Regions from separate parts of the Streptomyces sp. CA189 genome, predicted to be linked through region 2. Evidence: riboswitches for the same ligand, from Rfam matches in the RefSeq annotation. Region 2 holds a riboswitch; the other holds the start of a gene.
What was found. Region 2 has a riboswitch for guanidine ahead of AC061S_RS32340 (Ohr family peroxiredoxin). Riboswitches for the same ligand answer to the same signal wherever they lie in the genome.

Region 1 (8,225 bases), on a different contig from region 2:
GGCAGTACGGCGATCGGCAGTTGCAGGCTCCGGCCCATCTTCTGCAGCCCTTGGAACAAGCCGTTCCACCACTTCGGCTGTGGCACTGCTGCGGCGCTGCTCGCGCTCATCCGCGTCCTCCCTGACCGGCCCGTTTTTGGCAGTCGCGACACTTGCGGCACACTGGTGTAGACCACTTGTGTTGCGGTCGCATTTCACCCGCCCTGAGGGCAGGTTGGTGCTGATCATCATCATTCGGTAGATACCGGGCATGTGCCCGCGTAACTGGGCCAATCGTGGGTTACCGTGACGAAGCGGACCGCCTTGGTTGGTCGGTCGGTCGGGCGGCAGGCGTGCAACGCCGGGCGCCGGATGTCAGTCGGACTCGTTCTTCGTAGAACTCAGGGAGAAACACATGGCCACCAAGGCTGAGAAGATCGTCGCCGGGCTCGGCGGCATCGAGAACATCGAAGAGGTCGAGGGCTGCATCACCCGCCTGCGCACCGAGGTCATCGACCCGAGCAAGGTCGACGAGGCCGCGCTGAAGGCCGCCGGCGCCCACGGCGTCGTCAAGATGGGCACCGCGATCCAGGTCGTCATCGGCACCGACGCCGACCCGATCGCCGCCGACATCGAAGACATGATGTGAGCTGAGCCCACCGGCTCGCACGCGCGCCCCCGCGCGCACCCGTACGTACGACAGGACCCCGACCGGACGCACCCGGACGGGGTCCTCTCCGTTCCCCACACCGGCTAGGCTCGGTGCCATGTCTCGCATCGACGGCCGTACGCCCGAACAGCTCCGCCCGGTCACCATCGAACGCGGATGGAGCAAGCACGCAGAGGGCTCCGTCCTCGTCTCCTTCGGAGACACCAAGGTCTTCTGCACCGCCTCCTTCAGCGAAGGCGTCCCGCGCTGGCGCAAGGGCAGCGGCGAAGGCTGGGTCACCTCCGAGTACTCGATGCTGCCCCGCGCCACCAACACCCGCGGCGACCGCGAATCCGTACGCGGCAAGATCGGCGGCCGCACCCACGAGATCTCCCGCCTGATCGGCCGCTCGCTGCGCGCCGTCATCGACTACAAGGCCCTCGGCGAGAACACCATCGTCCTGGACTGCGACGTCCTCCAGGCCGACGGCGGCACCCGCACCGCGGCCATCACCGGCGCCTACGTGGCCCTGGCCGACGCCATCTCCTGGGGCCAGGGCAAGAAGCTCATCAAGGCCGGCCGCAAGCCCCTGACCGGCACCGTCGCCGCCGTCAGCGTCGGCATCGTCGACGGCGTCCCGCTCCTCGACCTCTGCTACGAGGAGGACGTGCGCGCCGAGACCGACATGAACGTGGTCTGCACCGGCGACGGCCGCTTCGTCGAGGTCCAGGGCACGGCCGAGGGCGAGCCCTTCGACCGCAAGGAACTCAACGCCCTCCTCGACCTGGCCTCCGGCGGCTGCGCCGACCTGGAGGCCCTCCAGCTCGGAGCCCTGGAGCTCACGCTCTAGCGCGAGCCGCGGCAACCGCGCGGCACGCCCGCGCGTCTCTCGTTGTACGGGTGCACGGCGTCGAAGCCGTGCGCCCGTCCACGTACCTGCGTATCCACACCATCCTCCTGGGGGCCGAAGTGAAGCCGAAGTACCGCCTGGCCGCCGTCGCCCTGACGGCAGCGCTCGCCATACCCGCGATCACCTCCTGCGACGCGATCTCGACCGCGATGGACTGCGCGAGCACGGCGGTCGCCATCACGGACGGCGCCAACGACCTCCAGCAGGCGGTCTCGCAGGCCGGCAACAGCCCGCAGGACGCCCAGAACGCGCTCAACGCGATCGAGGAGAACCTCAAGAAGGTCGGCGACCAGACGGACAACGCCGACCTGAGCAAGGCCATTTCCTCGATGAACACGGCCGTCCAGAACGTCCGCACCTCCATCGAGAGCGGCACCACGACCCCCGACGTCACCCCGGTCGCGGACGCGGCGAAGGAGATCTCGAAGGTCTGCACCCCGGGCGGCTGACCCCGGCCGGTGCCCGGGCGCGGCCCGGGATAATGGCGCCATGACCTCGACGACGCCCTCCGCCAGCTCTCCCAGCCGCCTGATCCTCGCCACGCGCAACGCGGGCAAGGTCACCGAACTCCGCGCCATCCTGTCCGCCGCCGGCCTGCCGCACGAGCTGGTCGGCGCGGACGCGTACCCGGAGATCCCGGACGTCAAGGAGACCGGCGTCACCTTCGCCGAGAACGCCCTCCTCAAGGCCCACGCCCTCGCCCAGGCCACCGGCCTGCCGGCCGTAGCCGACGACTCAGGCCTCTGCGTGGACGTCCTGGGCGGCGCCCCGGGCATCTTCTCGGCCCGCTGGGCCGGAGCCCACGGAGGCGACGCCGCGAACCTCGCGCTCCTCCTGGCCCAACTCGGCGACATCGACGACGCCCACCGCGGCGCCCACTTCTTCTGCGCCGCCGCCCTCGCCCTCCCCGACGGCACGGAACGCGTGGTCGAAGGCCGCCTCCTGGGCACCCTCCGCCACACCCCGTCCGGCACGGGCGGCTTCGGCTACGACCCGATCCTCCAGCCTCTGGGCGAGTCCCGCACCTGCGCGGAACTCACGGCGGCAGAGAAGAACGCCATCTCCCACCGAGGCCAGGCCTTCCGAGCCCTGGTCCCGGCGGTCCGGGAACTGCTGGGCTGACGCCGACCATACGAACGGCCTGTGAATCAATCCTTCGATTCACAGGCCGTTGTGGTGCGGCGGAAGGGATTCGAACCCTCAAGCCGTTTCACGGGCCACAGATCCTAAGTCTGCTGCGTCGCCGTTGCGCCACCGCCGCTAGCCGCTTGCCATGATAGCGGCAGGCGGCTGCGACCGGTCGAACAAGATCAACGAAGGGGCTTGCTGCGGCCTCCTCGGCACCAGGTGGTCGTAATTGCATGGCAGTTGGGGCATAGCAGCCGCAGGTTCTCGCGGCGGTCGTCGCTCCAATCGCCATTGATGTGGTCGATCTCCAGCGTCATGGGAAGGCCCAGCCACTCCGCAGCCGTCCCGCAGCCGGCACACACGTCCGGAACGCCGATCTCGCGCAATGCGCGGCGCAGAGTCTTGGTCGTGGTCCGGCGTTCGTCCTCGTGTCGAACGAGTACGTCGTCGGCGGGCCGTGTGGTGGTGCCCCTCTTGCCGCGCTGATGTGCCTGCCCCATAAAGCGGGCGGTTGAGAGGGAGGCTTCCTCGATCCATCGCTTGAGCGCGGCATGCTGACTGCCTGACACGGGCCTGCCCAGGCGGCGCAAGGTCTCTGCTAGAGAGAGTGATTGTGTGACGGCTTCACGCAGGGCGCTTTCGTCCGGCTTCCCGCGCCGCACGTACGCAGCACGGTTGGCGCTGGTCATCGCCACCCCTTGCCGCGCCCGCGGTACGTGTCCGTTGTGGAGTGGCAGTTGGGGCACAAGAACCGCAGGTTGGTGGCTTGGTTGTTGCGCCATTCGCCATCGATGTGATCGACCTCCAGGGGTAGCGGCTCGCCCTGCCAGACAGCCTCTATCCCGCACAGAGCGCAGCGCTCCTCCCGTCCGGTCTCCAGGAGTGCGCGCCTGAGCCTGGCGGGGTCGACCCGGGTGGCGATCGGAGACCGGTCATCGCGCAGGATTTCCTCGGCGGAACGACGGCGACGGATGTCTCGCGTACCTACCGTGCTCGGCGGGGGTGCGAAGTGAGAGGTATCTATCGCGAACTTCTTGACCTTGCGGCTGATGTGAGTGTGGTGGCCGCCGACAACATCGAGGCCGAGCCGTCGCAGCACCTCGCACATCGTCGTCGAGGATGCGACGACTTCGGTCAGGATCTCCCTCGTCCACTTCACCCCCTCGCGCTCGAAGTGCGAGACATCCACCCCCAACTTCCGCATGCGGTCGAGCAGGTACCTCCGTGACGCACTCTTGGGGTCCACCCCCAGCTTCGCCAACGCCTCGGACAGGGTCCGTGACCCCTCCGCCGCCTCCGTGAGGCGTTCCCTCGTGTACGGGCTGATTGGCATCGGCCCCCTCCATTTCCCGGCCGCGCGTGCGGCCCTCGCATGGAGTAACGGACCGGTAGTCGGACGGTTACGGGAAATTTCGTCCGATAAACGGAACGGCCCGCACCGTTTGTGGGGGTGCGGGCCGTTCCGGAAGGCGGGGGCGGGGTCAGATGCCGAGGTCCTTGATGATTTTGGCTACGTGGCCCGTCGCCTTGACGTTGTAGAGGGCGCGTTCGACCTTGCCCTCCTCGTCGACGATCACCGTGGAGCGGATGACCCCGGTGACGGTCTTGCCGTACAGCTTCTTCTCGCCGAACGCCCCGTACGCCGTCAGGACCTCCTTGGAGGGGTCGCTGACCAGGGTGACCTTCAGGTGCTCCTGCTCGCGGAACTTCGCCAGCTTCTCCGGCTTGTCCGGGGAGACGCCGATGACGTCGTAGCCGGCCGTGGCCAGGACGGCCAGGTTGTCCGTGAAGTCGCAGGCCTGCTTGGTGCAGCCCGGGGTCAGGGCGGTCGGGTAGAAGTACACGATCACCTTGCGGCCCTTGTGGTCGGCGAGCGAGATCTCGTTGCCGTCCGCGTCGGGCAGGGTGAAGGCGGGGGCGATGTCGCCCGGCTCAAGTCGCTCGCTCATTCTCAACAGTCTCCTCGGGAGGGGATCGGTACGGTGTCGAGACTAAGCTGCTGACAGACTGTTCATGGTGGGCTACGCCCGCCATGGGACCGACCATGACGACGGAGGCAGCGCGGTGCCGGAAGCCAGGACCCCCGCACAGATCGAGGCGGACATCGTCCGCCGCCGCGAGCAGCTCGCCGAGGCGCTCGACGAGATCGGGGTGCGCATGCACCCCAAGACGATCGTCGGGGACGCCAAGGCGAAGGTGGTCAGCAACGTCGACCACGTCGTCGGGCGGGCCGTAGCGACGGTGAACCGTCTCGTCACGGACGCCGGTGACGCGCTGCGCCACGACGACGGCGCCCCGCGCGTCGAGCGGATCGTGCCGGTCGCGCTGCTCGCGGTCGGTGTCGTGGGCCTGCTGGTGATGTCGGCGCGACGAAAGCGCTGATGACCCTGGGGGGTGCGGGGCGGGTGTGGGCGGGTAGGTTCGGGTCGTGAGCGAGAACACCACCACCCACGACAAGCTGCCCATCCGCATGCTCCACGACCGCGTGCTCGTGAAGTCCGATTCGCCGGAGGGTGAGCGCCGCTCGGGCGGCGGCATCCTGATTCCGGCGACGGCCGCGGTGGGCAAGCGGCTGGCCTGGGCCGAGGTGGTCGCGGTCGGGCAGAGCGTACGGACGGTCGAGCCGGGGGACCGGGTGCTGTACGACCCCGAGGAGCGGGCCGAGGTGGAGGTGCGCGGGGCGACGTACCTGCTGATGCGGGAGCGGGACCTGCATGCCGTGGCCGCCGAGCGGCTGGGGTCGGAAGACTCCACGGGGCTCTATCTCTAGCCCCGTGAGATGAGAGCGAGGAGAAGGGCCGGTGACCATCGTCACCGGCCCTTTTCGTCGGGTTTTGCTACGGTGGTGGGGAACCCCCGACGAGACGCGCCGTACCGGGTCGCCGATGGCCAGTGGCCAGTGGCTGCATGACAAGACGACGCACCCCGTTCCGCTCTCGTCCCGGAGGTGCCTGTCATGGCCTGGGTTCTGCTTCTTCTCGCCGGTCTGCTCGAAGTCGGCTGGTCGATCGGTATGAAGTTCACCGAAGGCTTCACGCGGCTGTGGCCGAGCGTGTTCACGGGTGCCGGCATCGTGGCGAGCATGGTGCTGCTGTCGTACGCCGCCAAGACCCTGCCCATCGGTACGGCGTACGGCGTGTGGGTCGGTATCGGCGCGGCCGGGGCGGCGGTGCTCGGTATGGCGGTGCTGGGGGAGCCCGTCACCGCCGCCCGGATCTTCTTCATCTGTCTGCTGCTGGTCGCCGTGGTGGGGCTGAAGGCCACCTCCGGTCACTGAGTCGCCGGGTTGCTCCGGTTACTCCAGCAGGTCCGCCGGTGGGCGGAGGCCCTCGGTGGTACCGCCCTGGGTGCCCGTCGTGGTGCCGCCGTCCGTCTGGCCGCCGGTGGTTTCGCCTCCCGTGGTCTGGCCGCCGGTGGTCTGGCCCCCGTCCGTCTGGCCGCCGTCCGTCCGGCCGCCGGTCTGCCCCCCGTTGTTCTGGCCTCCGTTGTTCTGCCCGCCCGTCGTCTGGCCCCCGTTCGTCTGTCCGTTCGTCGACGGGGTCCGGGTCGGGCGGCCCGGCCGGTTCGAGGGGCGGTCGCCCGGGGTTTCCTCCTGGGAGGGGGTCGGGTCCGGGTCCACGGGCGGGGGCTGCGGGGGCCGGTTCGCGCCGGGCATGAGTTCCAGGTCGAAGTCGACGGGGTCGCTGTCGCCCAGGGCCGTCTTCGTGTACTGGGCCCAGATCCGGGCCGGGTAGCCGCCGCCGCCGATGCGGGCCTCGCCCAGGGCTCCGTAGAGGGACTCCAGGGCGCCGGTGTCCGGGTCCTGGCCCATCATCGAGACGACCGTGACCAGGTTCGGGGTGTACGCCGCGAACCAGGCCGAGCGGTCCAGTTCGCCGGTCCCCGTCTTGCCGGCGGCCGGGTGGCCGGCGGCCAGGGCGGCCGTGCCGGTGCCGTTGTCCACGACGCTGACCAGCATGGACGTGGTGGTGTCGGCGGCTTCGCGGCTGACGGCCTGGGCCGGGTCGCGGGGCGGGAGCGGGACGGTGTCCCCGGCCTTGGTGATCTTCTCGACGAAGGTGTGCGGGGTGTGCCGGCCGTGGTCGGCGAGGGTCGCGTAGGCCTGGGTCATGTCCAGAACGCTGGCCTGCATGGTGCCCAGTGCCATGGCCGGTCCCGAGTCGAAGTTCGGGGTGTTCTCGGGGATGCCGAGGGCGATGGCGGTCTGCTTGACCTTGTCGGTGCCGACGTCGACGACCATCTGCGCGAAGACGCTGTTGACGGAGAGGTCGGTGGCGGTGTTGACGGTGATGTTGCCGTAGCTGAGCTGCCCCTCGTTCTCCGGCGCGTAGGGGATGCGGGTGCCGACGACGCGGCGCTTGTTGTCGCCGTTGTAGATCGTGTACGGGGTGATCGTGCGGCCGTCCTGGGTGCGGGAGTCGTTCTGCACGGCGGAGGCGAAGACGAACGGCTTGAAGGTGGAGGCCACTTGGTAGTCGTGCCGGGTGGCGTTGTTGACGTACTGCTTGGTGTAGTCGATGCCGCCGTACATGGCCACGACCTTGCCGGTGGCCGGGTCGATGGAGACGGCTCCGGTGCGTACGATGCGGTCGGCCTTGCGCTTCGCGGGGTCGAGCTTGCTGACCATCTTGTCGTTGACGGCGTCGACCATGGCGGTCTGGCGGGTCTTGTCGATGGTCGTGGTGATGCGGTAGCCGCCCTCGGCGAGGGTTTTGTCGTCGAGGATCTTGTTTTCGACGATGTAGTCCTTGATGGCCTCGACGAGGTAGCCGCGCTGTCCGGAGAGGCCTGCGGCCGGGCGGACCTTGCCGGGCTCGGGGAACTGGGTGGCGGCGCGTTCGGCGGGCGTCATCCAGCCCTTCTTGACCATGCCGTCGAGTACGTAGTTCCAGCGGGCGAGGGCGCGGCCGCGGCCCTGGGGGTGGGCGACGACGTCGAAGGCGCTGGGGGAGTTGAGGAGGGTGGCGAGGTAGGCGCCCTCGGCGGGGTTAAGTTTGCCGACGTCCTTGCCGTAGTAGGCCTGGGCGGCGGCCTGGATGCCGTAGGCGTTGCGGCCGAAGTAGCTGGTGTTCAGGTACCCCTCGAGGATGTAGTTCTTCGACTTCTCGCGGCCGAGTTTGATCGCGATGAAGAACTCTTTCACCTTCCGCTTGATCGTCTGTTCCTGGCCCAGGTAGTAGTTCTTGACGTACTGCTGGGTGATGGTCGATCCGGACTGGGTGCCCTTGCCCGTCGCGGTGTTCCAGGCGGCGCGCAGCATCGCCGCGGGGTCAACCGCCCGTTCGGTGAAGAAGTCGCGGTCCTCGGCGGCCAGTACGGCCTCCTGGACGGTCCGGGGGATCTGGGAGAGCGGCACGTTGACGCGGTTGACCTCGCCGTCACGGGCGAGTTGGGTGCCGTCGGTGTAGAGGTAGACGTTGGACTGCGCCGTGGCGGCCGCGTTGGCGGGCGGGATGTGGACCAGCAGGTAGCCGGCCACGAGGCCGCCGCAGACGAGCAGGGCGAGCAGCAGGAAAGCGCCCAGGACCATGCGCCAGGTCGGGAGGAGCCGGCGCCAGC
Region 2 (8,225 bases):
GACCGGCCCGCCGCCTCGGGCGCGACCATGGCCCTCACCGACCCGGCCACCGGCCGCGTGCACCGCCACGCCCCGCGCTCGGGTCCCGCCGACACGGACGCGGCCTGCTTCGCGGCGGCGGCCGCGTTCGGGCACTGGTCCACCACGACCCCGGCAGTCCGGCAGCGCGCCCTCCTCGGGATCGCCGACGCCATCGAGGCGCACGCGGAGGCCTTCACGGCCGCCGAGACCGGGGACACGGGCAAGCCCGCCGAGCAGTTCAGGGACGATGAGCTGCCCGCGATCGCCGACGCCGTCCGCTACTTCGCCGGAGCCGCGCGGAACCTTCCGGGCGCCGCCGCGGCCGAGTACACGGAGGGCCGCACCTCCCTGCTGCGCCGCGAACCGGTCGGGGTCTGCGCCCAGATCACCCCCTGGAACTACCCGCTGATGATGGCCGCATGGAAGATCGCCCCGGCCATCGCCGCCGGCAACACGACCGTGCTCAAGCCCGCCGACACCACCCCCTCCTCGTCCCTGCTCCTGGCCCGGATCGCCGCGGAACACCTGCCGCCGGGCGTGCTCAACGTCGTCTGCGGAGACCGCGACACCGGCCGCGCCCTCACCGCCCATCCGGCGGTCGCCCTGATCGCCGTCACCGGCAGCGTCCGAGCCGGACAGGAGATCGCGGCGGCCGCCGCGGCCGGCCTCAAGCGGGTCCACCTGGAACTCGGCGGCAACGCACCCGTCATCGTCCACGAGGACGCGGACGTGAAGCCCACCGCCGCGTCCCTGGCCGCGGTCGCCTACTACAACGCCGGCCAGGACTGCACCGCGCCCACCCGGCTCCTGGTCCACCGCCGGATCCACGACGCGTTCCTCCCGGCCCTCGCCGCCGAGGCGGCCCGACTCCGCGCCGGCACCGACTTCGGCCCCCTCAACAACACCGTCCAACTCGCCTCCGTACAGGGCCTGCTGGACCGCCTGCCACCCCACGCCCGCATCGTCACCGGCGGCCGCCGGCTGCCGCGCCCGGGCTTCTTCCACGAGCCCACCGTGGTCGCGGGCGTCCGCCAGGACGACGAGATCGTGCAGGAGGAGATCTTCGGACCCGTCGTGACCGTCCAGCCCTTCGCGGACGAGGCCGAGGCCCTGCACCTCGCCAACGCGGTGCGCTTCGGCCTGGCCGCGAGCGTGTGGACCACCGACCACGATCGCGCGATGCGGGCCACCCGCGCCCTGCACACCGGCATCGTCTGGGTGAACACCCACGGCACCACGGTCTCCGAGATGCCCCACGGCGGAGTCAAGCACTCCGGCTACGGCAGCGACCTCTCCCTGTCCGGCCTCCTGGACTACACGCAGGTCAAGCACGTCATGCTGTGAGCGGGGCCGCCAGGGACGGGTAGTCCAGGACCAGACCGTCGTCGTCGAAGCCGACGTCCGCGCGGAAGCCGCCGGACTCGTAGCGGACGCGCGCGCCGTGTCCGGCGCGCGCGAGAGGCGTGTACGTCTGCCGGTTCGCGCTGACGGCGAGGTCCGGGACGGAGACCCAGGCCATGAGGAAGTGGTGCGGTCCGGTTCCGGGCCGCCGGTGCAGGCCGTGGCGGAGCACGGGCATGGTGTTGGTCAGCGGGCAGAGGCCCAGGTCGCAGTCGAGCGCACCGTCGAGATCGGGGCGGTACGCGCCGTCCACGGTCCAGCGTCCGCGGTCGCCCCGCAGGTCCAGCTCCCGGGTCGACGCCGCCGTCTCGACCGTCACGTGGAGGCGCGAGGTCACGTAGCCGTCGGAGGTTTCGAGCGTGTACGTCAGCCAGTACGGCTCGGGGTCCAGGCCGACGGAGCGCCCGCGCGCGGTCAGGGCGCCCTGGGCGAGGTCGACCCACGCGGTCGAGTAACCCGAGCCGGGGAAGACCTCCCAGGTGCGCACGAGGCGCCGGGATCCGCTCATGCCGTCACCGTACCGGCTGCTCAGGCCCCCTCGGCGGAAGCGGGGTCGTCCAGGGCCGGGAGCGTCAGCGGTACGTTGCCGCGCACTGCCTGCGCGTAGGGGCAGACCGCGTCCGCCCGGTGCAGCAGCGGCTGGAGGTCCGCCGCCCGCCACCCCGGCAGGCTGACGGTGAGGGCCACCGCGAGGCCGTAGCCCGCGGGCGTGTCCGTGGTGCCGAGCTGTACTTCGCACGCCACGCGCGCGGCGGCGGCGTCCACCCCGAACTCGGCGGCGACCTCCGCGAGCGCGGAGGTGAAGCAGGCGGCGAAACCGGCCGCGAACAGCTGCTCGGGGTTGGGGTGGTGCCCGGGACCTTCTTGCGCGGCGGGGCGAGGCGGAGGTCCAGGCGCCCGTCGTCCGTGCGGACGGATCCGGTACGGCCCCCGGCGGCGTGCGCGGTCGTCCGGTACAGGCTGCGGGTGAGTGGCACGGTCATGGCGTTCGGCCCATCTTGCTCGACGAGGACGCTGCCCGGGCGCGGACAGCGGAAGGCGCCGCTGGTGCGGCACCTCGCGCGTCGTCGTGCGTAACCGGGTACGGCGCATCTCGTCGGGGGCCTCGGGTCGGCCGCCGGACAATCTAGTGCTGTGGCCGGAAAGGTTCACCGTGTCACGGCGCCCGGCACGGCACCTCGCCGCGTTGTCGGACCACGACGGTACGTCCAGTACGAGTCGCGGTCCTCCGCCTTGCGATGCACCGCACCGGACACCGCGACCCGGCAAACCTTTCCGGCCACAGCACTAGCAACGGACGCGACCGGCCGGGGCGTCGCCGGCGGTGACCCTGCTCACCCGCGGCCGGCCCCCTCGCGATCCGCGGACGCGGGCCGGTGACGGCTGCGGTACGCGCCCGGAGGCATGCCCTCCCACCGGTTGAAGGCGCGGACCAGGGCCGTCGCACCGCTCAGGCCGACGAGCGGCGCGATCCGGTCCAGCGGCAGGTCCGTGGTCTCCAGCAGCAGCCCGGCCCGGCCGTGGCGGGCGGTGTCGAGGAGCGTGCGCCACGACGTGCCCTCCGCGTGCAGGGCCCTGCGCAGGGTCCGCACGCTGAGGCTGAGCTCCTTGGCGGGGCCCTCGGGGCCCGCGTCCCCGAGCGCGGCGTGCTCCAGCCACTGCCGTACCCGCTCGGCGACGGTCGCGGCCGCGGACAGGCCGTGCAGGAGCCGGTCGGCGTAGGCCCGGTGCAGGGCGTCGAGCGCCGGGTCGTAGAGGGGGCGGCGCCGGTCGAGGTCCTCGTCGGCGACCGTGATCGCGGTCTCCGCGGCGTCGAAGACGACGGGACAGCCGAGGACGTGGGCGTACGGCTCCGCCGAGCCCCTGCGGGAGTGGGTGAACGACACGGCCAGGGGCGCCCAGCCGTCGCCGGCGATCCAGCGGCCCGCCCGCACCATGCTGCTGACGATCGCCTCCACCCGCTGGGGGTGCATGGCCGCCGGGTCGACGGTCGGCCGGTAACAGACCCGGCCGACGCCGCCTCGGCGCTGCAGGGTCACCTGGCCCGCCCGGCTCAGCAGGGGGTGGTAGCGCTCGGCCGCCTGCGCGGCGTCCGCGAGGCTGGCGCAGGTGAGGACGAGGTGGCCCAGGATGTGCAGGCCCTCGGGCCGGATGCGGTCGCCCACGAGGAGTCCGGTGTGCGGGCCCGCGCCCACGGCGCCGAGCACCTCGTCCCACAGGGCACGCGTCTCGCCGAACTCCGGCCGGTCCGTGGGCACGTTCCAGGAGGCGGACCCGTCGGCGCCCGCCGCCGTGGCGCTCAGGACGGCGAGGGCGTAGCACGCGGTGACGGTGGGCGGCTCGATGGCTGACACGTCGGTCAGTCAATGCGCGCGCACCGCCCGCGTCAACACCGCCCGCGGGACGGCTCCGTGGGCGGCTCCGTGGGCGGGTCCGGGGAGTCAACGGGTTGGCCGCCGAAGTGAATGACGGCGCCCCGGGCTGCTCCTAAGGTCGGCCTTCGGATCTCTTCCCGCATGTCATGAACGCATCATGAAGGAGAAAGGGATGGGGATGAACCGACGAAGAGCCCTCGGGCGAAGCCGGTACCTGTTGCCCGGCCTGGTCCTCGCGCTGGTCACCTTGCTGCTCGGCCCCTCGACCGCCGGCGCGTCGGCGGGCCCGCAGTGGTGGGAGCCCGTGGCGCGACCGGTCCCGGACTCGCAGGTCAACGTCACGGGAGAGCCGTTCACCGGGACCGACGCTCAGGGCCGGGTCCGCGGATACGTCGACGGGCACGTCCACCTGATGTCCGACGAGGGCTTCGGGGGACGGCTGGTCTGCGGAAAGACCTTCTCCCCGGCGGGGGTGGCGGACGCCCTCAAGGACTGCCCCGAGCACTACCCGAACGGCGTCCTCGCCCTCTTCGACATGATCACCAAGGGCGGTGACGGCCGGCACGACCCGACCGGCTGGCCGACGTTCCGCGACTGGCCGGCCCACGACTCCGCCACCCACCAGCAGACGTACTACGCCTGGGTGGAGCGGGCCTGGCGGGGCGGCCAGCGGATCCTGGTGAACGACATGGTCACCAACGGCGTCATCTGCTCGCTCTACTTCTTCAAGGACCGCGGCTGCGACGAGATGACCGCGATCAGGCTCCAGATCCAGAAGACGTACGAGCTCCAGGCCCACGTCGACGCCATGTACGGCGGCGCCGGCAAGGGCTGGTTCCGGGTCGTCACCGAGCCCGACCAGGCCCGCGAGGTCATCGAGGAGGGCAAGCTCGCCGTCGTCCTCGGGGTGGAGACCTCCGAACCGTTCGGCTGCAAGCAGGTGCTGGACGGTGCCCGCTGCACCATGGCCGACATCGACCGGGGCCTCGACGAACTGCACCGGCTGGGCGTGCGCAGCATGTTCCTGTGCCACAAGTTCGACAACGCCCTGTGCGGCGTCCGGTTCGACTCGGGCACGCAGGGCATGGCCGTCAACGTCGGCCAGTTCCTGTCGACGGGCACCTTCTGGAGCACGGAGCCCTGCACCGGCGCCGAACACGACAACCCGATCGGCTTCGGGCTGGCCGCCGGGGGCCACCGGGAGGCGGGCGCCACCGTGACGGCCGAAGGCCCCGGCACCTCCCAGGAGCCGGCGGAGGCGGAGGCCCGGATCCGTGGCGCCCTACCGGAAGGGGTCGAACTACCCCAGTACGGCGCCTCCTTGCAGGCCGCGCAGTGCAACCGCCGGGGCCTGGCCGCACTGGGCGAGTAGGCGGTACTGGGCATGACCAAGCGCAACATGATGCTGGAAATCGACCACATGAGCGTCAAGGCGGCCAACCAGGCGCTGCGCGTGCTCGAAACCGAACGCTACTCCGGCGTGCTCTCCACCCACGGCTGGATGGACGACAACTGGACCGAGCGCGTCTACCGCCTGGGCGGCTTCATCACGGGCCACATGTACGAGGCGCCCGCGTTCGCCGCCGAGGCGCGCAGGCACGCCGCCCTGCGCGCCAAGTACGGTGCCGGGTACGGGATCGGCACCGACATGAACGGCTTCGCCTGGCTCCCCGGCCCCCGGGCCGCGGCCGGGAACCCCGTCCGCTACCCCTTCCGCAGCCCCGACGGCGGCTCGGTCCTCGACCGGCAGGTCACCGGCTCGCGCGTCTGGGACGTCAACACCGACGGCGGCGGCACCCACTACGGCCTCGTACCCGACTGGATCGAGGACATCCGGGTCACCGGCGGCCAGGACGTGGTGGACGAGCTCATGCGGGGAGCCGAGGGCTACCTGCGCACCTGGGAGGGAGTCGACGGCCACACCACCCCGTACGTACCCCTGGTCCGCGGCCACCGCCCCCACGCCGGGCACCTGGCCTCCTCACGCCCCCTGCCCGCCGGGTTCACCCACGAGGGGGTCTGGAAGGTGCTGCGGGACCCCGCACCCGGCACCGTCCGGCTCTACGAGTGCAAGGCTGCGAACCACTCGCTGCTGACCCCCGACCCGGGGTGCGAGGGCCTACAGCCCCTCGGCGCGGTCGGCTACGTGTACACCGGGGCGGTGCCGGGCTCGGTGCCCCTCTACCGGTGTTACGCACCCTCCGTATTCGACCACTTCGTCTCCAACAGAGCCGACTGCGAAGGGCCTTACGTGAAGGAGGGGCTGCTCGGCTACGTCATGCCCGTGGCCGCGCCGTAGCCGCGGAGACGCGGAGGTGCCCCCGGTGCGTGCGACCCCGGGGGCACCCCCCCCGCGTTCACACGGGGGGCAGGGCCTGCTCGGACCAGACGGTCTTGCCGCCCACGGTGTAGCGGCTGCCCCATCGGTGCGAGAGCTGCGCGACGATGTACAGTCCGCGCCCGCCTTCCTCGTGGCTCCGCGCACGCCGCATCCTCGGCTGCGTGTTGCTCGAGTCCGACACCTCGCACGTCAGGGTGTCCGCCCGGATCAGCCGGAGCCGGACCGGGCCGCCGGCGTGGCGAATGGAGTTGGTGACCAGCTCGCTGACGATGAGCTCCGTGCTGAAGGCGAGCTCGTCGAGGTCCCAGGCGGTCAGCTGCTCCAGGACGAGATGGCGCGCGTCGCCGACGACCGCCGGGTCGGCGTCGAGCAGCCACGTCGCGACGGCGCCGTCGTCCACCACCCGGGTACGGGCCAGCAGGAGGGTGACGTCGTCCCGCAGCCGTCCCGGCGGCAACCCCTCCACGATGTCGTGCCGGGCCTGCCGCAGCGGCCGGCCGAGTACGTCCGCGCGCAGCAGGCGGTCCGCCAGGTCGCGCATCCCCTGGTCGATGTCCCCCGCTCCGCGTTCGATCAGGCCGTCGGTGTACAGGGCGAGGACGCTCCCCGGAGGCAGATCGCGTTCGACCGGCTCGAAGGGCCAGCCCCCGACCCCCAGGGGCGGGCCGGGGCTCAGCTCGACGTACTCCACGGTTCCGTCCGGGCCGACCACGGCCGGAGGCGGGTGTCCGGCGCTCGCCATGACGCACCTTCGGGTCACCGGGTCGTAGACGGCGTACAGGCAGGTGGCACCGGCCGGTCCGCTGCGCAGCGGCGTGCCCGCGTCGCCGTCCTCCGCGTAGTCGCTCTCCGCCTCGGCGGCGACCTGCAGCACCATGTCGTCGACGTGCGCCAGCAGTTCCTCGGGCTCGAGTTCCAGGTCCGCCATCGCGCGTACGGCGCTGCGCAGGCGTCCCATCATGGCCGTGGCGTGCAGCCCGTGACCGGCGACGTCCCCGACCACCAGGGCGACCCGGGCCGACGACAGGGGGATGACGTCGAACCAGTCGCCGCCCACTCCGCTGTCCGCGTCGGCGGGCAGGTAGAGGCCGGCGGCTTCCAGTGCGGGAGTCTCCGAGGTGGCCGGCGGCAGCAGGCTGCGCTGTAGGCCCACGGCGATGCGGCGTTCCTTGGTGTACCGCCGCGCGTTCTCCACGGCGACGGCCGCACGGGCGGCGATCTCCTCCAGGAGCGCCAGGTCGTCCTCGTCCAGCGGGGGAGCGTCCCCCGTGCGCCAGAGCGTGATCCTCCCGAACCCGACGCCCCGTGCGCACAGCGGCGCCGTCATCGCCGAATGCGCACCGGGGACGGCGGTCGCCCACTCCGGGGCAGCGTCGCTCCCGGACATCGCGGGCCGGGTTCCGAGGCCGGTGACCAGCTCTCCCCGGCACTCCCGCGCCGCGGGAGGGTCGGGGGCGGACGGGTCGGTCTCCGCCGCCGCGAGAGGAGCGGTGAAGTGGGCCGTACCCGTCCGCAGCACGGCCGCGTCCGCTCCGGCGACGGCCATCCGGATCAGGGGCGGCGTGGGACGCCCGTCGGCGGCCGGCTCACCGCCGGTCAGAACGGTCTCCGCGAGATCCACCGCGGCACCATCGCCGAACGCGGGCGCCAGGATTTCGACCAGGTCCTCGACGGTGCGCAGGACGGACAGCGAACCGCCCAGCGCGCCGGTCGCGCGGTAGAGCAGGTCCAGGCGCCCACGCGACCGCTCGTGGTCGGTGACGTCGGTGAACACCGCCGCCACGCCCATCGCATGTCCGTCGGGTTCCTGCAGCCGGAACGCCTGGATGGTCACGACCCGGCCGCCCCTCGGGTCGTCCACGGTGCGCGCGGTCGTGTTGAAGCCGATCAGGGGGTTCCCGCTGTGCAGGACCTCCCGCAGCCGGTCGTCGATGACCCGCGCGTCCTCGGCCCGCAGGAAGTCGGCGAGGCGCCGGCCGTTCAGGTCGACGGGCACCCCGGTGTACGGCAGCAGGTGCGTGTTCGTCCGGAGCAGGCGCAGGTCCGCGTCGAAGACGGCCAGGCCCACCCGGGCCTGCAGGAACAGT

Region 1: another riboswitch for guanidine. It lies ahead of AC061S_RS28215 (DMT family transporter); the one in region 2 lies ahead of AC061S_RS32340 (Ohr family peroxiredoxin).

The regions. Positions count from the first base shown of each region.
Region 1 is NZ_JBWJVM010000045.1:53,254-61,478, reverse strand. Features, by position in the region: gene AC061S_RS28270 (PTS transporter subunit EIIC) at 1-110, opposite strand, end outside; gene AC061S_RS28265 (PTS sugar transporter subunit IIB) at 308-628, shown strand; gene rph (ribonuclease PH) at 747-1,478, shown strand; gene AC061S_RS28255 (hypothetical protein) at 1,586-1,987, shown strand; gene rdgB (RdgB/HAM1 family non-canonical purine NTP pyrophosphatase) at 2,028-2,660, shown strand; tRNA gene AC061S_RS28245 (tRNA-Leu) at 2,713-2,799, opposite strand; gene AC061S_RS28240 (HNH endonuclease signature motif containing protein) at 2,849-3,355, opposite strand; gene AC061S_RS28235 (HNH endonuclease signature motif containing protein) at 3,352-3,999, opposite strand; gene bcp (thioredoxin-dependent thiol peroxidase) at 4,148-4,615, opposite strand; gene AC061S_RS28225 (DUF3618 domain-containing protein) at 4,731-5,048, shown strand; gene AC061S_RS28220 (GroES family chaperonin) at 5,095-5,436, shown strand; guanidine-III (ykkC-III) riboswitch at 5,498-5,591, shown strand; gene AC061S_RS28215 (DMT family transporter) at 5,623-5,943, shown strand; gene AC061S_RS28210 (transglycosylase domain-containing protein) at 5,962-8,225, opposite strand, start outside.
Region 2 is NZ_JBWJVM010000060.1:24,783-33,007, forward strand. Features, by position in the region: gene AC061S_RS32330 (aminobutyraldehyde dehydrogenase) at 28-1,365, shown strand; gene AC061S_RS32335 (putative glycolipid-binding domain-containing protein) at 1,355-1,930, opposite strand; gene AC061S_RS32340 (Ohr family peroxiredoxin) at 1,951-2,478, opposite strand; guanidine-III (ykkC-III) riboswitch at 2,481-2,543, opposite strand; gene AC061S_RS32345 (AraC family transcriptional regulator) at 2,757-3,776, opposite strand; partial or broken gene AC061S_RS32350 (discoidin domain-containing protein) at 3,976-5,718, shown strand; gene AC061S_RS32355 (ATP-binding SpoIIE family protein phosphatase) at 6,155-8,225, opposite strand, start outside.